2 regions of the Brevibacillus sp. NPDC058079 genome follow, and region 1 is predicted to be linked to the other one. Evidence: a T-box and tRNA genes for the amino acid it is inferred to sense, from the RefSeq annotation. Region 1 holds a T-box; the other holds one or more tRNA genes.

Evidence for each region. A T-box is a leader RNA that pairs with one kind of tRNA and senses whether it is charged. The one in region 1 lies ahead of leuS (leucine--tRNA ligase), so its partner is inferred to be a tRNA-Leu.
Region 2: it encodes a tRNA-Leu, which carries the amino acid that the T-box ahead of leuS (leucine--tRNA ligase) is inferred to sense. The anticodon was not compared.

Annotation. Positions count from the first base shown of each region.
Region 1 covers NZ_JBHVSO010000012.1:92,131-102,042, reverse strand. The annotation lists gene ACFVS2_RS27950 (MFS transporter) at 1-305, opposite strand, end outside; gene ACFVS2_RS27945 (TetR/AcrR family transcriptional regulator) at 411-959, opposite strand; gene ACFVS2_RS27940 (YqeG family HAD IIIA-type phosphatase) at 1,174-1,698, shown strand; gene yqeH (ribosome biogenesis GTPase YqeH) at 1,695-2,816, shown strand; gene ACFVS2_RS27930 (shikimate dehydrogenase) at 2,892-3,743, shown strand; gene yhbY (ribosome assembly RNA-binding protein YhbY) at 3,773-4,063, shown strand; partial or broken gene ACFVS2_RS27920 (nicotinate-nucleotide adenylyltransferase) at 4,078-4,587, shown strand; gene yqeK (bis(5'-nucleosyl)-tetraphosphatase (symmetrical) YqeK) at 4,654-5,244, shown strand; gene rsfS (ribosome silencing factor) at 5,244-5,600, shown strand; gene ACFVS2_RS27905 (class I SAM-dependent DNA methyltransferase) at 5,607-6,356, shown strand; T-box leader at 6,396-6,640, shown strand; gene leuS (leucine--tRNA ligase) at 6,707-9,124, shown strand; gene comER (late competence protein ComER) at 9,218-9,912, opposite strand, start outside.
Region 2 covers NZ_JBHVSO010000010.1:177,663-187,574, forward strand. The annotation lists gene ACFVS2_RS26200 (hypothetical protein) at 1-167, shown strand, start outside; gene ACFVS2_RS26205 (hypothetical protein) at 194-661, shown strand; gene ACFVS2_RS26210 (hypothetical protein) at 976-1,251, opposite strand; gene ACFVS2_RS26215 (acetyltransferase) at 1,386-1,640, shown strand; gene ACFVS2_RS26220 (hypothetical protein) at 2,195-2,455, shown strand; gene ACFVS2_RS26225 (hypothetical protein) at 2,484-2,669, shown strand; gene ACFVS2_RS26230 (hypothetical protein) at 2,694-2,843, shown strand; gene ACFVS2_RS26235 (hypothetical protein) at 3,511-4,428, opposite strand; gene ACFVS2_RS26240 (hypothetical protein) at 5,120-5,659, shown strand; gene ACFVS2_RS26245 (hypothetical protein) at 6,148-6,387, shown strand; gene ACFVS2_RS26250 (hypothetical protein) at 6,544-6,837, shown strand; tRNA gene ACFVS2_RS26255 (tRNA-Ser) at 6,915-7,008, shown strand; tRNA gene ACFVS2_RS26260 (tRNA-Cys) at 7,014-7,087, shown strand; tRNA gene ACFVS2_RS26265 (tRNA-Leu) at 7,230-7,315, shown strand; tRNA gene ACFVS2_RS26270 (tRNA-Pro) at 7,321-7,399, shown strand; tRNA gene ACFVS2_RS26275 (tRNA-Tyr) at 7,409-7,494, shown strand; tRNA gene ACFVS2_RS26280 (tRNA-Gln) at 7,503-7,576, shown strand; tRNA gene ACFVS2_RS26285 (tRNA-Ile) at 7,582-7,660, shown strand; tRNA gene ACFVS2_RS26290 (tRNA-Pro) at 7,667-7,744, shown strand; tRNA gene ACFVS2_RS26295 (tRNA-Ala) at 7,749-7,825, shown strand; tRNA gene ACFVS2_RS26300 (tRNA-Asn) at 7,831-7,905, shown strand; tRNA gene ACFVS2_RS26305 (tRNA-Trp) at 7,910-7,983, shown strand; tRNA gene ACFVS2_RS26310 (tRNA-Asp) at 7,989-8,064, shown strand; tRNA gene ACFVS2_RS26315 (tRNA-Tyr) at 8,073-8,159, shown strand; tRNA gene ACFVS2_RS26320 (tRNA-Glu) at 8,232-8,319, shown strand; tRNA gene ACFVS2_RS26325 (tRNA-Glu) at 8,356-8,432, shown strand; gene ACFVS2_RS26330 (hypothetical protein) at 8,435-8,719, opposite strand; tRNA gene ACFVS2_RS26335 (tRNA-Leu) at 8,791-8,875, shown strand; tRNA gene ACFVS2_RS26340 (tRNA-Leu) at 8,880-8,962, shown strand; tRNA gene ACFVS2_RS26345 (tRNA-Lys) at 8,969-9,044, shown strand; tRNA gene ACFVS2_RS26350 (tRNA-Thr) at 9,051-9,125, shown strand; tRNA gene ACFVS2_RS26355 (tRNA-Lys) at 9,197-9,271, shown strand; tRNA gene ACFVS2_RS26360 (tRNA-Met) at 9,277-9,352, shown strand; tRNA gene ACFVS2_RS26365 (tRNA-Asn) at 9,357-9,432, shown strand; tRNA gene ACFVS2_RS26370 (tRNA-Gly) at 9,437-9,507, shown strand; gene ACFVS2_RS26375 (toprim domain-containing protein) at 9,549-9,896, shown strand; tRNA gene ACFVS2_RS26380 (tRNA-Tyr) at 9,887-9,912, shown strand, end outside.

The DNA.
Region 1 (9,912 bases):
GCCATTGTCTCAGAGAAAGCAAACAATAACGTGGAGGCGGCGAGACCGAGCAAGCCGATCAAAAGCATGGTCCGTCTGCCGATCCGATCGGATATCGGCCCGAAAATAGGGGTGGCAATGAGCATCGCGACCGCATAGCTGCTAAACAGCACGCCCATCATGGTGGAGGAGGGCGCAAGCTTTTCGGTAAAATAAGGAACAATCGGAATCAACAAGCTGTACAGCAGCATGTCGATAAAAAGGATCAGGATGACAAACAAAAGTCCTATTCGTTGTTGTTTGGTCATTTGTGTAAAAATGGACATAATGGAACACCTCTTAACTATAAAAACTATTTTTGTTTTATTGGTTTTCTTACAAAAACGATATCGTGGTCTTCCAAAGTTAGTGGAATGACCACGAGTCATGTGTTACCTTTTTTCCGTCGGCACCAATCCGAACAAGAGGACATCTACAATGGCGGAAAGCGCCTCTGAGACTGTAATCTGGTTTTTTGTATAAAAACGCAGATCAAGAGTGGAATTGAGGGCATCGACAATCACCTTCAACATGAGTGTAACGTTCATATTGACGATTTGTCCTTCTCGAATACCCTGTTCGATGAGTACGCGAAGCGTCTGCCAATCCTCGGATAAAGAAGCCTCGACTTGGGCATATTGCTCAGGATAATATCGCTTCATCTGTTCGAGGATGCGCAAATCATAAAATTCATAGTGTGTCGGTAAAACCATCATGACGCCTTTGATTTTATCGATAAGAGAGAGACTGTCGTCTGCGAGAATTTGCTGTGTTTTTTCATCGCCCTCTTCAAAGGACTGCTGAATGATTGTTTCCAGAATTTCTACCTTAGATGAGAAGTGCTCGTATAACGTGCGTTTGCTAATCCCGAGCCGCTTCGCCAAATCATCCATGGAAAATTTCATGCCTTTATCACGAATCTCTTCAATAAAACCTTTCATGATCCGGTTTTTAATTGCAATCGACCCCCAGCCAAAACAACGTAATAGAAAACTATAAAAACAAAAATAGTTTTCTTGGTAACGCTATTCTACACAGGATGCCAGAACAATGCAAGCAGTGATCATGCTTTTTGTTTTGCAACCAAGTGGTCGATTATGGTATAGTAGGTGCCGAAATCGCGGTTGATTGCTTCACATCATTTGGAGGTGCCCCGTGTTTTTAGAGAAGCTGATGCCTAGTCAGTTCGTCGAATCAATCCATCACATTGACATAGATCAATTGAAACGAAATAACATCCGTGCGGTGATTACAGACTTGGATAATACCTTGGTGGAATGGGACAGGCCACATGCAACAGAGGAGGTCATCAACTGGCTTGCTCGCATGCATGAGGTAGGCATACAGGTCACTGTTGTCTCCAACAACAACAAGGAGCGTGTAGACCGCTTCTGTGCCCCATTAAATCTCGGGTTTATTTATGCGGCCAAAAAGCCGACAAACCGTGCCTTCTTACAGGCAGTGCGGCAGATGAATGTAACCATCGCTGAGACTGTTGTCATTGGCGATCAATTGTTTACCGATGTGCTGGGAGGAAATCGATTAGGATTTCATACGATCCTGGTTGTTCCTGTGGCCCAGACGGATGGTTTTTGGACGCGCTTTAATCGTCAGATGGAGCGTGTGGCCCTTATTTGGATGGAGAGGAAAGGAATGGTTTCGTGGAGGAGAAAAGCATGACGGAACAAATGCATGGCTCTTGTGCTGGATGTGGGATTGCCATTCAGACAGCAGATGCAAAAAAGCCTGGCTATGCACCTGAATCCGCGCTTGGCAGAAAGGTAATTATTTGCCAGCGTTGTTATCGCATCAAGCATTATAATGAAGTAGCTCCCGTAGGAATGGGCGATGACGACTTCCTCAAGATTTTGGATGGCATCGGTTCTACGGAGTCTCTTGTCGTAATGGTAGTCGATATTTTTGACTTCCAAGGCTCTTGGCTCAAGGGTTTGCCACGTTTTGTCGGGAAAAATCCGATTTTGCTCGTGGGTAACAAGGTCGATCTGCTGCCGAGAAACATCAACCTAAACCGGGTACGCAACTGGATGCAGCACGAAGCAAAAGAACGCGGACTGCGCCCAGAGGATGTCGTACTTATCAGCGCGCAAAAAGGACTTCATATCGATGAACTGTTGAATCGCATTGGAGAGCTGCGCAAAGGTCGAGATGTTTACATTGTCGGTGTGACAAACGTAGGAAAGTCGACCATGATCAACCGCATCTTGCATGACTACGGTGCAGCTGAGCTGGAGATTACGACTTCGCCATTCCCGGGTACGACACTGGACAAAATCGAGATTCCGCTCGAGGATGGCCGCTCTATTTTTGATACGCCGGGAATCATTAATCGTGACCAGATTGGACATATGGTATCCCCGACTGATCTGAGAAAGATTACCCCGACCAGCCGGATCAACTCCAAGGTGTATCAGCTCGATAATGGACAATCACTCTTTTTGGGTGGTTTAGCCCGTATCGACTTCGTACGCGGAGAGAGACAGCCGTTAATCGTCTATGCGGATAACGACTTGTACATTCATCGGACGAAGCTGGAAAAAGCGGATGAAGTGATGGAGAAGCATCACGGAACCTTGCTGGTACCGCCAACAGGAGAGGAAGCTGCGAAAGCACTTCCACCATTTGTGAAGCACACCTTTAAAATCAACAAGTCCACCATGACGACTGACATCGTAATTTCCGGTTTGGGCTGGGTCAGCATCCAAGGAAAACACGAAGCGAGTGTTGTCGTGCATGCACCTAAAGGCGTAAGTGTTGGGATGCGCAAAGGGCTGATCTAGCTTAAGCAAGAAAAGTCGAGTTAGCCTTGCCCCTTGCCATATGCTATAGAGAGACGTCCGGGGAGGAAAAGCTCCATGATTACAAGCAAAACAAAACTGGTTGGCCTGTTTGGACATCCAGTTTCCCACTCGCAATCACCGATGATGCACAATACAGCTTTTTCAGAGACCGGGTTGGGATTTGCCTATGCTGCGTTCGATGTTGAACCGGAAAATCTGGAAGATGCAGTCGCGGGTATTCGCGCCTTAGGCTTGAAAGGGATTAACGTCACGATCCCGCACAAGGTCGCTATCATGCCGATGCTGGATGAAATCGATCCGCTTGCCAAACGAATCGGGGCTGTCAATACCGTCGTTTCTCGTGATGGACGCTTGATTGGCTACAACACAGATGGTATGGGCTATGTTCGTTCGCTTGTGGAAGAGACGGGAATTGTTCTTGAAAAGCAAGTGGTAACCATGGTAGGGGCTGGAGGCGCTGCGCGTGCAGTGGCGTTTACCTTGGCTGAACAAGGAGTCAAGGAAATTCGCATCATCAATCGTTCCCGGGAAAGAGCCGCAGTATTGGCTGAGCATGTCGGGACGATTGTACCTACGAAAATCGTAGAACAGGGCGAAGGGGCAGCTGCCATCGCAGACTCTTCGCTGTTGATCAATACGACATCGATCGGAATGCTGCCAAACGTACAGGAGACACCTGTGCCAGCACAATGGCTTCATTCTGGTTTAACCGTTAGCGATCTGATTTATAACCCGCTCGAAACGCGTCTGCTCAAAGAAGCGCGTGCCATCGGTGCCACTGTTCATTCCGGAATCGGCATGTTCGTGAATCAAGGTGCACTAGCTTTCGAGCTGTGGACGGGCGAACGAGCACCAACTGGGGTTATGCGTGAGGTCGTCTTGCAACAATTAAAGAAAACAACCTGATTGGCAGGATGTAAAAGGAGGCATTGCCGATGTTGACTGGCAAGCAAAAGCGCTTTTTGCGCGCAGAAGCACATCATCTCACCCCCATTTTCCAAGTAGGAAAAGGCGGCGTAAACGAAAACATGATCACTCAGATCAAAGAAGCGTTGGAAGTACGTGAATTGATCAAGGTAGCGATCTTACAAAACAATAATGACGATAAACATCAAGTGGCAGAAGATCTGGCAGCAGGTGCTGGAGCAGAGCTTGTGCAATTGATTGGCCATACGGTTGTCTTGTACAAAGAGTCCCGGGAGAACAAGACGATCAAGCTGCCATAAGTGACCTACATGCGATGAGACAGCCAATCAAGCAAGTAGGGATCATGGGAGGAACGTTTGACCCGATACATTGCGGGCACTTGCTGGCGGCAGAACAAGCCAGAGAGCAAGCGGGCCTGGATGAGGTCTGGTTTATGCCTACACACGTTCCACCGCACAAAAAGAGAGAGAGTCTGACGCTGGCGCATCACCGCTTGCAAATGGTTCAGATTGCCGTGTCTGATCACGAGGTCTTTCGTGTAACAGATGTAGAGTTTGCAAGAGAAGGTCCATCGTACACCTATGACACGATGGTTCAGCTCGTCAGGCAGTTCCCGGATTGCCGGTTTTCCTTTATCATGGGAGGAGATATGGTAAAAATCTTGCCCAAATGGTACCAGTACCAAGAGCTGATTCATATGGTACGCTTTATAGGTCTAGCGAGGCCAGGAACCGAACTGGACCTGAAATCGAGCGAGGACGTCACATTTGTGGAGATGCCTGCTTGGGACATTTCCTCCACGATGATTCGCGAGAAGGCAGCTACCAGGAAAAGCATCCGTTATCTTGTACCTGATGCCGTGGAGCGCTATATAAGGAGAACCGAATCTATGAGACTTTTGGATAATCGGGAAGAGCTTCTCGTTCGCGTACGGCAACAAATGCATGAAAAACGCTACAATCACACGCTAGGGGTGGCTGCGTCGGCTCGCGAGTTGGCTGAGAGATTCGGGGCTGATCCTGACAAAGCCGAGCTTGCTGGACTGTTGCACGATTACTGTAAGTGCTGGCCTGTGGAAAAAATGTTCGAGATTCTCGTTCGCCACGATATGCCTACAGAGCTTTTGGAAGGGGAAAAAGAGCTGTGGCACGCCTTTGCAGCTGCTATTGTGATCCAGACTGATCTAGGTGTAACGGATGCAGATATTTTACAAGCTGTTCGCTACCATACAACGGGTCGGGCTGGCATGTCCCTGTTAGAAAAAGTAGTCTGTGTGGCAGACTATATAGAACCAAACCGGGTTTACCCTGGTGTTGATTTTATTCGCGCCAAAGCCATGCATGATTTGGATGCCGCCCTGGCGCTCGCCTTGGGAGGCACGATTCAATTTTTGATAGAGAAGCAAAAGACGGTTTTCCCGTTGACATTGACTGCATATAACGATTTGGTTTCCCGCAAAGGGAGAGAAGGAGGGTTTTAGTGGTTAAAACAGTAGAAGATTTGGCACAGTTGGTTGTGAAGGCAGTAGAGGACAAGAAAGCAGAGAACTTGAAGGTGCTCGATATTAAAAAGCTGTCCGTGATCGCAGACTATTTCATGATTTGCCACGGAAACAACGAGCGTCAAGTACAGGCAATTGTTCGCGAAATCCGTGATCAAGCCCACAAAAACGGCTATGACGTCCGCGGTATCGAGGGAGCGGATGAAGGTCGCTGGGTACTGGTTGATCTGGGCGATATCGTTATTCACGTTTTCCATCGCGAAGATCGCGAGTTTTACAACCTGGAGCGCCTGTGGAAGGACGCAGAGGAAGTTTCCTTCAGCGCGCAAGGGTAAGGACAAATGGCATACGCACATATGGCCGCTGTATATGACAGGCTGATGGCGGATACTCCTTATGACCAGTGGCTCGATTGGGTCGAGCGTCATTGGACAAAGGGAGAGAAGCCTGTGCGGGTCATTGATCTTGGCTGTGGGACTGGCACGATTGCGATCCCACTCGCCAAGCGGGGATACCGTGTTACTGGAGTGGATCTCTCGACAGAAATGCTTGCGATCGCCTATGATAAAATGAGGCAGGAGCAAGTAGAAGTAGCGTGGGTGGAGCAGGATATGCGGGAGCTGTCCTTGCCCGAAGCGGATGCGGTCATCTCCTTGTGCGATTCATTGAGCTATCTTACAGAGGAAGCGGATGTGCAGGAAACGTTCAAGCGCGTTTTCGCTCATCTCGCGCCTGGTGGGAGCTTTCTGTTTGATGTGCACAGTCCGTACAAGATGCTGCACATTTTCGGAGACGAGACGTTCACACATGTAGAAGATGAAGTTTCGTACATTTGGCAATGTTTTTGCGACCCGCTGCGACTGGAGGTAGAGCATCAGTTAACGTTTTTCATTCGTCAGCCAAACGGATTGTACGAGCGGATGGAAGAAGAGCATTGGCAACGGGCTTACCAGCCTGTCCAACTGATGCGCTGGCTGACAGATGCTGGCTTCACAGACATTGTCATCACCGCTGATTACTCGGATATGCCGCCACAAGAAGCGAGTGAGCGCCTATTTTTTTCAGCCCGCAAGCCGAAAAGTTTGACATGATTGGTTCGGATTGACTATAATGGCGTTATAACTACAGATTTCGACGCGTTTAAGAGGAATAGTAGGAATTGGATTCGAGCATTCACAGAGAGTTGACGGATGGTGCAAGTCAACCCGGATCTATCTGAACTCACCTCCCAGCACTTGCCCCCAAGGTCATTCAAGCAATGACTGCGTAAGGGTGAGCGGCTTATCCTCGATACGGATGAAACAAGTGGGTGAATGCTTAGCATTTGCCAATCTGGGTGGTACCGCGGGAATGTAAACAACCTCTCGTCCCTTTCGCAAAAGCGATCTGGGATGTGAGGTTTTCTTTGTTTTCACCTATTTTAAGATGGGAGTGCTTTACCATGGTATTCAGTCATCAAAATGTCGAAAAGAAGTGGCAGCAATATTGGGAGCAGAACAAGACCTTCAAAACCTCCGAGGATGAGGGAAAGAAAAAGTTTTACGCACTCGACATGTTCCCGTATCCATCTGGAGCTGGCCTGCACGTAGGACATCCGGAAGGCTACACGGCTACTGATATATTATCCCGCATGAAGCGGATGCAAGGATATAACGTTCTCCATCCAATGGGTTGGGATGCGTTTGGTTTGCCTGCGGAGCAATACGCGCTCGATACAGGAAACGATCCGGCGGAATTTACCGAGCACAATATCAACACGTTCCGTCGCCAAATTAAGTCACTCGGATTTTCCTATGACTGGGATCGCGAAATCAATACGACCGATCCGCATTACTATAAGTGGACACAATGGATTTTTACGAAGCTGTATGAGCACGGCTTGGCTTATATTGACGAGGTAGCTGTAAACTGGTGCCCTGCTTTGGGAACGGTTTTGGCGAACGAAGAAGTCATTGACGGAAAAAGTGAGCGTGGCGGACACCCGGTAGAACGCCGCCCAATGAAGCAATGGGTCTTGAAAATTACTGCGTATGCGGAAAGACTGCTTGCTGACCTGGATGAACTGGATTGGCCAGAAAGTATCAAGGAAATGCAACGCAACTGGATCGGTCGTTCTGAAGGGGCAGAAGTAACCTTTGGAATCGAAGGTCATGACGAATCCTTCACCGTCTTTACGACTCGTCCAGACACTCTCTACGGGGCAACCTATGCGGTACTGGCTCCTGAGCACAAGCTGGTTGAGCAAATTACCGTACCAGCTCAAAAAGAAGCAGTGGAAGCGTACCTGGATCAAGCGAAGCACAAGAGCGATCTGGAACGTACCGATCTGGCGAAAGAAAAGACAGGAGTCTTTACCGGAGCATATGCGATCAACCCGGTAAACGGCGAGCGTCTGCCAATCTGGATTGCAGATTATGTGCTGATCAGCTACGGAACAGGCTCTATCATGGCGGTACCAGCGCACGATGAACGCGACTATGAGTTCGCGAAAACATTCGATCTGCCAATCCAGCAAGTAATCGCTGGTGGAGATATCTCCAAAGAAGCGTATGCAGGCGACGGAGAGCACATCAACTCCGGCATGCTCGATGGTTTGAACAAAGAAGAGGCTGTCAGCAAAATGATCGAGTGGCTGGAAGCGGAAGGCAAAGGAAATCGCAAGGTAACGTACCGTCTGCGCGACTGGCTGTTCAGCCGTCAACGCTACTGGGGTGAGCCAATTCCGATTCTCCATCTGGAAGACGGCACGATGAAAGTCGTTCCAGAATCCGAACTGCCAATCATGTTGCCAAAAACAAAAGAAATCAAACCATCCGGTACAGGTGAATCGCCACTGGCAAACATCGCGGAGTGGGTAAACACTGTCGATCCGGAAACAGGCATGAAAGCACGTCGTGAGACAAACACGATGCCACAATGGGCGGGTAGCTGCTGGTACTTCCTGCGCTTCATCGATCCACACAATGACAAGGCATTGGCTGATCCAGACAAACTGAAAGAATGGCTGCCAATCGACATTTACATTGGTGGTGCAGAACATGCGGTACTGCACTTGCTGTACTCTCGTTTCTGGCACAAGTTCCTGTACGATATCGGTGTCGTACCAACCAAGGAACCATTCCAAAAGCTGTTTAACCAAGGGATGATCCTGGGTGAAAACAACGAGAAAATGAGTAAGTCCAAAGGCAACGTCGTAAACCCAGACGATATCATCACCAGCCATGGTGCCGACACACTGCGCATGTACGAAATGTTCATGGGACCATTGGATGCTTCGATCGCTTGGTCGACAAAAGGCTTGGATGGCGCACGCCGCTTCCTGGATCGCGTATATCGTTTGTTTGTGGGTGACAACGGTGAGCTGAACGAAAAAATCGTGGAAACCTCCAACGTGGCTGGCATGGAGCGCGTGTACCATCAAACGGTGAAAAAAGTAACAGAAGACTATGAGGGCCTGCGTTTCAATACAGGTATCTCTCAGTTGATGGTATTCGTAAACGAAGCGTACAAAGCAGAAGTTCTGCCGAAGAATTTCATGGAGGACTTTGTAAAAATGCTGTCTCCAATCGCTCCGCACTTGGGAGAAGAGCTGTGGGAAAAACTGGGCCACAGCGAGAGTCTGGCATACGCAGCATGGCCTACGCATGACGAAGCGAAGCTGGTTGAAGACGAGGTAGAAATCGTCCTGCAAATTAACGGCAAAAACAAAGAAAAGCTGCTCATCGCATCTGATTCGACGAAAGAACTGATGGAAGAGATGGCGAAAAACAACGAGATGATTAAAGAACTGATCGAAGGAAAAACGATCGTCAAAGTCATCGCTGTTCCAGGCAAACTGGTGAATATCGTCGTTCGTTAAGAAAAGGACGTTAAGAAATGAGAAGAGGAGTGGAGCCTGTGAGTGACAGGTATCCACTCCTTTTTTTGTAAATCAACGCTTCTTCGTTTTGCACTAATGCGGCTGATTATTTAAATTTCGTGCAACCAGTTCCTGGTCCTCGGCAAACTTCGCTTGTGTGCGACGAAATACTTGGGCGAAAAGACCGGGAATACCGTCTTGCAAAGGAATTAGTCCTTGCCCAGTAATTCCTCCGGGCACGCAGACTCTCTTTTGCAGAGTAGGGAGGGTGAACGCTTCTTCGCGTAAAAGATCTGCGATCCCAATTAGCATTTGCGTAGTCATGTAGGTAGCAGCTTCTGCGGAAATGCCAGTTTCTTCAACAGCTTCTTGAATCATTTGCTGCAAAATATAGCTGATGAACGCTGGCCCACAACTGACAATGTCAGAAGTAATTCGTAAAAAGGGCTCTGAAATCTCAATAGGGGAGCTAATGTGGGCAAACAGACTTCGTATAAAATGACGTTGTTCCTCTTGGATTCGTGACCCGAATTCACATAAGCTGACACCACTCATGACGGCATTTGTTATAGAAGGAACGACTCTTGCAACCGCACAAGGAACGTGAGACTCCAAATCCGCAAGCTTGATCGGACTGGTGATCGTAATCAGTAGGTGGTCTTGCGTTAAGGCAGGAGCAATTTGTTCGAGCATCACGCTATATTCCAGTGGCTTGACGCACAGCACGATCGTTGTAGCTTCTTTGACCAAATCGGCATTGCTGTGCGCGACAATGAGCCCGGGATGTT
Region 2 (9,912 bases), on a different contig from region 1:
AAACTCATTTTAAGGGGGATGCTGAAAAGGCTCAAGCAATACTAAAGACGATTGCTCGAACAGGGCGGGTTTCAGATAAACAAAAGCGTTTTTTATTTGTTTTTCTTCTTAAAAATGATAAAGCATTTGGGGACAGACACGATTTACTTGTTCAAAAATGTAGATAAGAGAATCAAAAAATAGGATGGCAAAGATGCCATTCTTTTTATTGACTATTGGCAATTTGGGACTTAATATTGACTGTACAAGTGATAGGTTGACAACCAATACGAATATGTTGGGAGGAAGAAGCCGGGGCATAAAGTTGCTCCAGCTTCGATACATCATGAATGAATCGATACTAAGCCGTAAAAACATCAAACAAAGTATTGTTGAAGGATTTCTTGATTTAATTAGAAAGATTCCAGATGATAATGATAGGAAGTCCATCATGAAGTTGGTGAATTATTTAAATGGTTTGCTCCGTATCAAAGAGGTTACGCCACCAGTTAGTGAAATCATGAGTTTGATTAAAGACCAGAAACCAAATTTGTACTATGCAACAAAAATGAACATACATCGCAATAGTCATCTTACTATGCTGTTTGGGATTGAAATGAATCCAGAGATTGCAACAGAACGTCTCCAGGCTTTCTCTAAAGAGGTAAATTTGCAGAGATAAGCATAATCAACATACTACAAGGTGGCATTCGAATTTGAATACTACTGTTTACATAATTGTTACGGTGTAACGAGTGTTACGGATGAATCGAACCTGGATAATCACTACTTATTTTGAAAGAGGGAATTTAGATGAACCTACTGGATGCAACTGTTGGAAAGGTTTTAAGTGATCCAAGATCAATCAGTATGGACTCTTGGGAAGTTAACGTTGAATAAGATTGCTGGGGCGTTGTGAGTAAAGGTACTCACACAACTAAATCAGAGGAGGAAGCAAACGCAAGAAAAGTGGGTTATGAGCTTTTTACTTAATGCTCATTTAGTTAATTGATGAATAAACCACTTCATTGCTACGTCATTGTAAGTTATTTTCGTTTCTTGGATGTATCTACTCAATTCAATTGATTTTTCGGAAATAACGTTACTCCTTGTTTCTAAATCATCCAATTTCTTTTCGATGGTTTCTAATGGATTCATTACTTCCAGGAGCATTCGAAGCAATAAATCTTTTTCATAGCCAGATAGTGTACGTACAAAAGAGCACACGGATTTATTGTATAACTGCCCATGAAATTCAGTGACTTCTTGCATGGCAACTATCCTTTCGAAATTAATGTCAATTCTATTATTGACAGAATGGAGGTTGTCTACACGAAGAAGAGCAAGATCATTGGATATGACAGATTAACTTTTTAATTCTAAATATATTTGGGAGGGATTTGGTTGTGATTAAGGCAATTCTTACAAGCAATATTTCACACCGTGTAATTGAATCATCGTATACACCTCGGCAATTATTAGACTTCTTTGACGAAGAAGAACTTGTTCAAAAAATGACTAAGTGCTATTGCCAACCAATAGGTGAAACCAATGTTATCGAATGCAATTGTGATGAAGAGTGGGAGGATTATACGTTAAAACTTGAAGAGATGTGTTATCACAATAGTCAGGAAGTGAAGATGGGTGAAAAGTCTACTTGATAGGGCTATTCAAAACGGTTTCGGATGTTGGTATTGCGGAGGCAAGGACGGTGACGCCCAGATAACCGTGAGGTTCTATATGATGTACCACATTATAGAAAAAGCCAGTCGTAGCATGGTTTTACCACATGTTTTGGTAATTTAATTATTCTTTTCATTATGTGAAATGGGGTTGGTTTATGAGTGTTTTTATGTTGGTGTTTCAGGCTTATTGTGCTGGTTATGTTAGTTTTGCTATTATTCATTTTTCTATTACTGGATATCGATTGTTTGCTTTGATTTTTGCCGCGATTGCTCTCTTTCTGATAGTTTCGGTTGTTTCTCATTTGTATTAATTCAATGCTCATTATCAAAGGAGCGATATCTATTATGACTGTAATTTTTCCTCTTTTGGCCCTGTTTTCGATCTTATCTTTTTATCATGGTATAGACGAATATGTAGGCATTTTTTTAATAATGTCGTCTATGTTTCTTGGCTTGCATTTTGATCTGCGTTTACGTGCGGCATTTAAAGGTTAACAAGTTGTTTACTTTGTAAAGGAGTGTGAAGATGAATGAGGTATTTCTTTGAACTTGAACATAACGAAAGCATAGAATCGGAGCGTTTTGGTTCTGGGGAGTTTGAGTGGACTAAGGGCACGCCTATTATCGAAGCCGATTCTTTTGAGCAAGCTGTTCAATTATTCTTTGAAATGTATCGAGAGCAATTAAATGAAATTCTTGATTGGGAAACAGATGGGGAAGATGCGGAAAGTGGATATGTAAGTTACTCGAATAGTGTAGATGGATGCACCTTGGGTTTCAGAGTAACTTAATGCTTATCGAGCGAAACGAGGTGATCTGATGCCGAAATTAGGATTGCTCAAAAGATTGCACCAGCTCGTATGTCCACATAAACACCAAACGAAAATTTTCATTGGGTATGGAATAAACGATGCAGAGGGCAAGGAAATTTTTGCTTATGATTGCATCTACTGCGGTCACGCATTGTTTGCTTGGGAGGATAAAAAAGACGAGGATACACAATAGTTAGGGTGATAGGGAGGCTTAACGATGAGTAAACAATTGGACGCGAATGAAATACTGATCATGCTGAACGCTCTTGATTTCGCAAAGGATGAATTAAAAACACTATACCAAGAGAAGTGGTTAAATGAACAACTAATCAGTATCAAAAACAAACTCAACAAGCAATTTGGTTAATTTCAAGAACCATAAGGGGGGCGGGCTTCGTTGTTTAGTAAATGTCGATGCGGAAATATTGTTCACCTGAAATTGAAAGACGAAAGTAAGCCACCCGAATTTGTTATATATTATCGTTGTTGGTCAACTATGCCCGAGGAAGAAAAACAAGCATTAGAAAAGCAAAAGAACTTATCACTTAATATGTAAACAAACCAGAACTGGTAAAAAATCAGTTCTGGTTTGTTTAAGTCAATGGAATTACTGTATATACTTCTTATACAATGATAATCCTTTGAACGTTAACTGAAACGCTTGAGGGGTAACAACATCGAAAGGTTTCTCTTCGTCACCACCTTCAATGAAATTGCCATGGTATGTCGTGATAAGGTTATGTTTATAGAGCAGATATGCTCCAGAAACAAAAGAGTTACCATCTCGCGAATACATCTGTTTCAATTCATGGCTGTTAGCTTCACAGATTTTGAGGAATAGAGAAGTTGCATACGTTTTTGATACCATATAAACACATCCTTATTGTGATTTGGAGCCATGTAGATGACTCTCATATCCAATATAAGTGGGTGTAGGACGTGTTTAACACGACGCTGTACGTATGTTAATTACGATCTAAAAGAGAAAACCACTCTAAACTGAGAGTGGTTTTATTTGTTTATGAAGTTGCAAACTAAACGATATCCCAAGATCCACTTTGAACCCAATCGTCGATAATTGCCGCTGTTAATTCCGCCTTGCTCGAATCAAGAAGGAACAAGCGACACTGACGAATGTATGAATCAGTGATTGTAGGAACAAAAGACTGTGAAACGATGATGCCTCCCGTTAGCATCGAGCAGAGGAGTTTGAACAAGTCATCAATGTTGTGAGAAGACCCATGTAAGGAAAATTGAATGGAGTAGTGAGAAGGGTGCATCGGATGGCGCTCTTCTTTCACTTGGACATTTGATACAGCAGAACAAGTTGATAAAGAGCTTTTAATCAGATCCATGGTTGCTTTTCTTCTAATTTCTGGTGTTGTTGCAGGGATGATTCTCGATTGAATAAGACGGTTAATAACAGATAAACTGTGGTTACACTTGCTAACAACTTGGGCTTCGACTTCACTTACGTCTGAGGGAATAAAAAATTGCCGTTCTGAAAATCGTTTTAATACATTTTCGAGATCGGCGATTCCACGTTTATTTTTCAAAAATATCGTTAGGAACTTATGAAAACGGGGGACGTTTGTTCCGGTTTTTTTGTCTCTATTAATTGCCTGAACTTCATAATCAAATGAAATCGTTTGTGTTTTCTTCCTCATTTCCGACCAAATAAATGATAGTAACTCATCAAGTAAATGATAAGCTTCATATAACACACCAATTGTAATATAGGGAACTGGCATGTGCTTTGAGAAGGGATTTCCTTCATTCTCTCCTTCACATGAGCTTTGCGTGAGGAAATAGCGCATACCATTTACAATATCAACTACCATTTGAATACCAGGATCAATTTTCACTTTTTGTGGAAGTGTTTTCAAAAATACCTCTTTGTCATGAGCTGTGACAACCAGCGAGTTTTTGGGGTAGAAGTTGTCATTTATCATCTCGGTATCCTCTCCGAATCATTCTATGTATGCTTATTGTAGCACTTTTGTTCGATAGGTAAAATTGATCAAAAGCTGCAAAGTATTGAATTCTGTTGTTCCCGTATAGATGACACTACGTAAAATCGTCAGCAAAACATTTTCCCATTCGGAAAGATTGTGTCTATCTCGTTCTGTAAAAAGGCAGCCTTTCCGATATGAGACTCTGAGGATTGGAAAGTCGACGATCTTTTTTTGAGTGTCCGGAAAAACTGTGTAATGACCTGGATATAGAACAACTCATCCCGCATCAATCTATTGTTCGATTTGGTGCAAGTAAAAATGTGTGGATTTGTTTGTGAAGATGGGCTGGTTCTCTGGAGACAGGAAGAAGAGGGATGGAGAATTAGGACGCTTTACAAAAAGAAAAAAGGCTTGCCATTAAGACAAACCATTTAAAGAGATTAGCACTTTATTTAGCATTAATGATAGGCAGGATTCGCGGTCTTGCCTATCTGAAACACATTATATTGAAGTATAGAATGAATTGTCAAGCCATCATTTCCACTTTAATAGGCATGAGCACAGTCAAGGTTATTTTGATAAACTAACACTCAGACATTATATTGAATATAGTCAACGTCATGGTATAATTTGATTAAAAAGCACGTAAAAGAAATAACAACAAACTTATATAAAAGGAGAGTTGGAAATGTCAGCTTATTACTGCGTAGAAAAGGACAGCACTTTGCATAGCGACTTAGAAATTACTATGAGCGTAAAGGGAAATTTCTTGAAAGAAATGAATGAGGAAATCAGTGAAGCTATTAAAATTAAGAATGCGCTTCAAAAAATTGCTTATATTGCTTCCAGTCAAAACTCTGATTTGCTAATCGAAGAGGCTTATAAGAATGAAATACCGGACAAATATTTAAAAAAGAGTACACAGGAAAGTGAAGGAAAGACCTATTATGCATTTAAACAAAACTCGCCTTATCAAAAAGCCTTCACCAAATTCATCAAAGATCATAATTTAGGCTATATCATTAAAAGACAGAGCCTTTTCTATGTATGTCGTATTCTTCACAATTTCAATGGTTCGATAAGTGTAGAAATTTTTAATGGTACTTTCTATATTGAATCCTCTAAAAAGGAAGCAGCTGAAGGAATCAAAGAAATTACAGAAAGCGAATTCTTCAAGGTAAAAATGATGATTGCAGAACAGAACGAAGTCGAACAACAAGCTTCATAAATAAACAAAGCCGACTCTATTTGGAGCGGCTTTGTTTATTGTATAGGATAGAAGGTTAACACTCGGAATTTAGTGATAACAATTAGATTTGAGCATAAGTCATCTATAATCCTCACCCGTTGTTGTTATTTACACAACGTAATGTTCTTAAAAGTAATGACCAATTTCAAATGTAGCGCATACATTGGAGATATCGATACTGACTTTTTTCATGCATTTATCCCTCGGAAAAATATTGTCTGACTCTCTGAAATTCTTCTGAAAATTGGGATGTTAAACACTGGAAAAAACCAGCAACCATGCGGGTTTGAGGGGTGCGACAAAATTTTACCAAAAAGGGTGTTGACTATATTCAATGGTGGTGATATTATTAGTTCATCGAATAACAAAACTAACCTCGAACACAGGTTAAGACAATTCGATGGAATAATATCAAAACAACCTGTATAACATGAATCATAAAATACAAAAAAGCGGAGGTGAAAGACATGTTAAACAAGATCAAGGGACATAATGAATTGAATGAAACAGCAGCAGTGGATAGCAATCGTCCTCTTGGCTCAACATGCCTAAAGCCAGAAGCTTTTATTGATAGCAAACATGAGGAAAGAAGTATCTATACAAAGCAAACGCAATTTCCGGGGTGGTATCGCCCAAAAGGATTGGGTTTTTTAAGGGAAAGTATATCTATAGGATCATTGTATTCAAAAATCGTTTCGGTTTTTTGAATATCAATGGCATAGGAGTACCTTCCAACGTAACCATAGGGCTACGCTTAAAACACCCAATCGGAGAAATCTTATCGGGTGTTTTTTGTTGTAGCCTTTTCGGTTTCCAATAAACACCAATCATGAAGACAAAACTAATAAATGGAGGTGAAAGACATGATGAGAAAGATGAATATCGGTGGCAATCGCCAGTTTAATAAATTTGATATTCAGCCAGTGGGCAGATTTAGCTCGCTTATTCAAACATGCCTTTTACCGAAAACCAACCACGAGATTAGTAAGCATGATGATAACAATCTGTATTCAGCAACAGAAGAAGTGGCGTTTTGGGGAGGATTGCACCCAAAACAACAGGGTCGTCTTATCGAAAAAATACCTATATACTCGTTTTTCTTGGAGTGGTGTACCCATTTACAAGAGAGTCGTGATATAAGTGCATTTTCAGTGTAGCGTGTAAGCTACTGATAAGACACCCATCGTAAAGATCGGGTGTTTTTTTGTACCCAATTTCAGAAAATAAACAACGTGGATAGGTACTCAAGTGGTTATAAGAGGATCCCCTGCTAAGGGATTAGGCGATGTAATAGTCGTGCAAGGGTTCGAATCCCTTTCTATCCGCCAGATGTGGGCAAGTAGCCAAGTGGCAAGGCTGTAGACTGCAAATCTACGAGCGAGGGTTCGATTCCCTCCTTGTCTTCCAATCAAAATAAAGGAGGTATGCAATTCTGGAACCTGGTGAGGAACACACTCAACTAAATATCGCCTGTTCGACAATGGGTTAAGTCACCAAGCTTTCACCTTGGAGTAACGAGTTCGAGTCTCGTACAGGCGATCAATAGGATGTGGATATGGTGGAATGGCAGACACGTCAGAATGAGATTCTGATATCCGAAAGGTTGTGGGGGTTCAAGTCCCTCTATCCACACCAATTAACGGGATGTAGCTCAGTTTGGCTTAGAGCACTCGCTTTGGGAGCGAGGGGTCGCAGGTTCGAGTCCTGTCATCCCGACCAAAAATAGATGGGAGTATAGAGCGTAATGGTAGCGTCCTCGGCTGTAAACCGAGTACCTTCGGGTCTTGGAGGTTCAAGTCCTTCTGCTCCCACCATGTACTATCGGGGATTCGTTTAGTGGTAGGACATAGCACTTTGACTGCTATTGCGTAGGTTCGATTCCTGCATCCCCTGCCAAATATGTTGATGTAGCTCAGTCTGGTTTAGAGCATTCGGCTGATAACCGAAAGGTCGATGGTTCGAATCCATCCATCAACACCACATTATCTGGATGTAGTTCAGCTTGGTTAGAACGCTTGCCTTGGGAGCAAGAGGTCGTAGGTTCGAATCCTACCATCCAGACCATCATGGGGTCGTAGCTCCAATTGGTAGAGCAACTGTTTTGCACGCAGAGGGTTGAGGGTTCAAGTCCCTCCGATTCCACCAAATATTGACGTATAGCTCAGAGGTAGAGCAACCCGCTGTTAACGGGAAGGTCGTAGGTTCGACACCTACTACGTCAGCCATTGTAGGGCAATAGTTCAACGGTAGAACAGCGGCTTCCAACCCCGCTGGTGTGGGTTCAATTCCTACTTGCCCTGCCAAATCTGGTTCTTTAGTTCAATCGGGAGAACGCTCCGTTGTCAGCGGAGAGGTAACGGGATCGAAACCCGTAGGAACCGCCACATATTATGGGCAGATATGCAAGATGGATAAAGCAGGCTGACTGTAAATCAGTCCCCGAAAGGGTTCGGGAGTTCGAATCTCTCTCTGCCCACCATACCAAAAAAAGAAAGGATGTGTTCTCAATGCGAGAGAGCGATGAAGTGCGTGAGGAAACGGAAGTGAATATGGCGTGGTAGACAAACGGTAAAGTCCCCTGACTTTCAATCAGGAGTTCATTATGGGCATTGCGGGTTCAAGTCCCGTCCACGTCACCAACTTTATTATTCAAGCGAGTAGTAGGAAAGTGATGTGGCTCTGTTGACAAATTGGCTAAGTCACCAGACTTTCAATCTGGTCAGTTCGGGTTCGAGTCCCGTCAGAGTCACCAAATTATTCAGCAAACATAATCGACAATATTTCCTCAGAGGTATACTCGGTTCCATGAATATAACGCTCAATAACTTTTGCCAGGATAGCTTTTCCGTTAATACGGCTTTGCTTGGCATCAAGAATGTTTAGGACGATTCGATCCATTTCCTTTTGAATCTCCTCATGGATAGCTTTAACAAAGGCAGTGTTTGTTGGGTAATCAGGCATCCCTTTTGGAAAGCCGTTAGAAATATCATGTTTAGACCACTTTTCAAGCATAATTTTTGCTTTACTGTATTCGATCACTGTATCACCAAATTCATGAGTTTTAATTCTATGCTATTACGTGGAGAACAAGATTTCAACATAATATTTATGCGGGTATGGTTGGAATGGCAGACACGGGGAGCTTAAAATTCTCTACCGAAAGGTGTACAGGTTCAAGTCCTGTTACCCGCACCATTAGGCGGATGTGGTGGAATTGGCAGACACGGTAGATTCAAAACCTACTGCTTCGGCGTGAGGGTTCGACTCCCTTCTTCCGCACCAAACAATGGGCGTTTAGCTTAGCTGGTAGAGCAATCGACTTTTAATCGAGAGGTCGTAGGTTCAAATCCTACAACGCCCACCATCATATGCTGGCTTAGTTCAGAGGAAGAACGCTTGCCTTGTAAGCAAGATGTCGGGGGTTCGATTCCCTCAGCCAGCACCATATTAACAAAACTATGAAAGGATGTGACTTGGAATGAAGAGTGACAAGGGAAGTAAATCAGATAAATAAATGTCCTCGTGGCTCAATGGTAGAGCAAGGAGCTTTTAACTCCGAGGTTACAGGTTCAAGTCCTGTCGGGGACACCAATTATTGCGGAGTAGAGCAGTGGTTAGCTTGCTTGGCTCATACCCAAGAGATCAAGGGTTCGAATCCCTTCTCCGCAACCAATATTGTCTCGTAGCTCAGTGGTAGTAGCAACCGCCTGTTAAGCGGAATGTCGTAGGTTCGATCCCTACCGAGACAGCCAGTGTGCGGGTGTAATTTAACGGTAGAATATCAGCTTGCCATGCTGAAGGCAGGGGTTCGATTCCCCTTATCCGCTTCCATTAACTTAACTAACGAAAGGAATGATTTTGATGACTTATGGGATTTGTTATTGAGGGATTTAATGATGAAAAGAAAGTGAAAGAAGTAATGCCAAATGCTCATTGCGTTGTAACAAAAGGAACCAGAATGAATGGCCGAGTAAAAATGGATCTTAAAAAAGCTTTGACAACATGTGAGGAGTTGTTCTTGTTGACTGATCCTGATGAAGCGGGAGATAAATTAGCAGAAATGGTCTTACGTCAGTATCCTTCGTTACAACGTGTAGTTTTAGATAGAAACGCTTGTTTATGCTACCGAAATCAAAAAGTGAAAGTAGGGGTTGAGCATTGTGAAACAAGTTATTTGAAACGTGTATTAAGCGAATATGTAACTACGGGGGTATAGCGCGTAATGGTAGCGT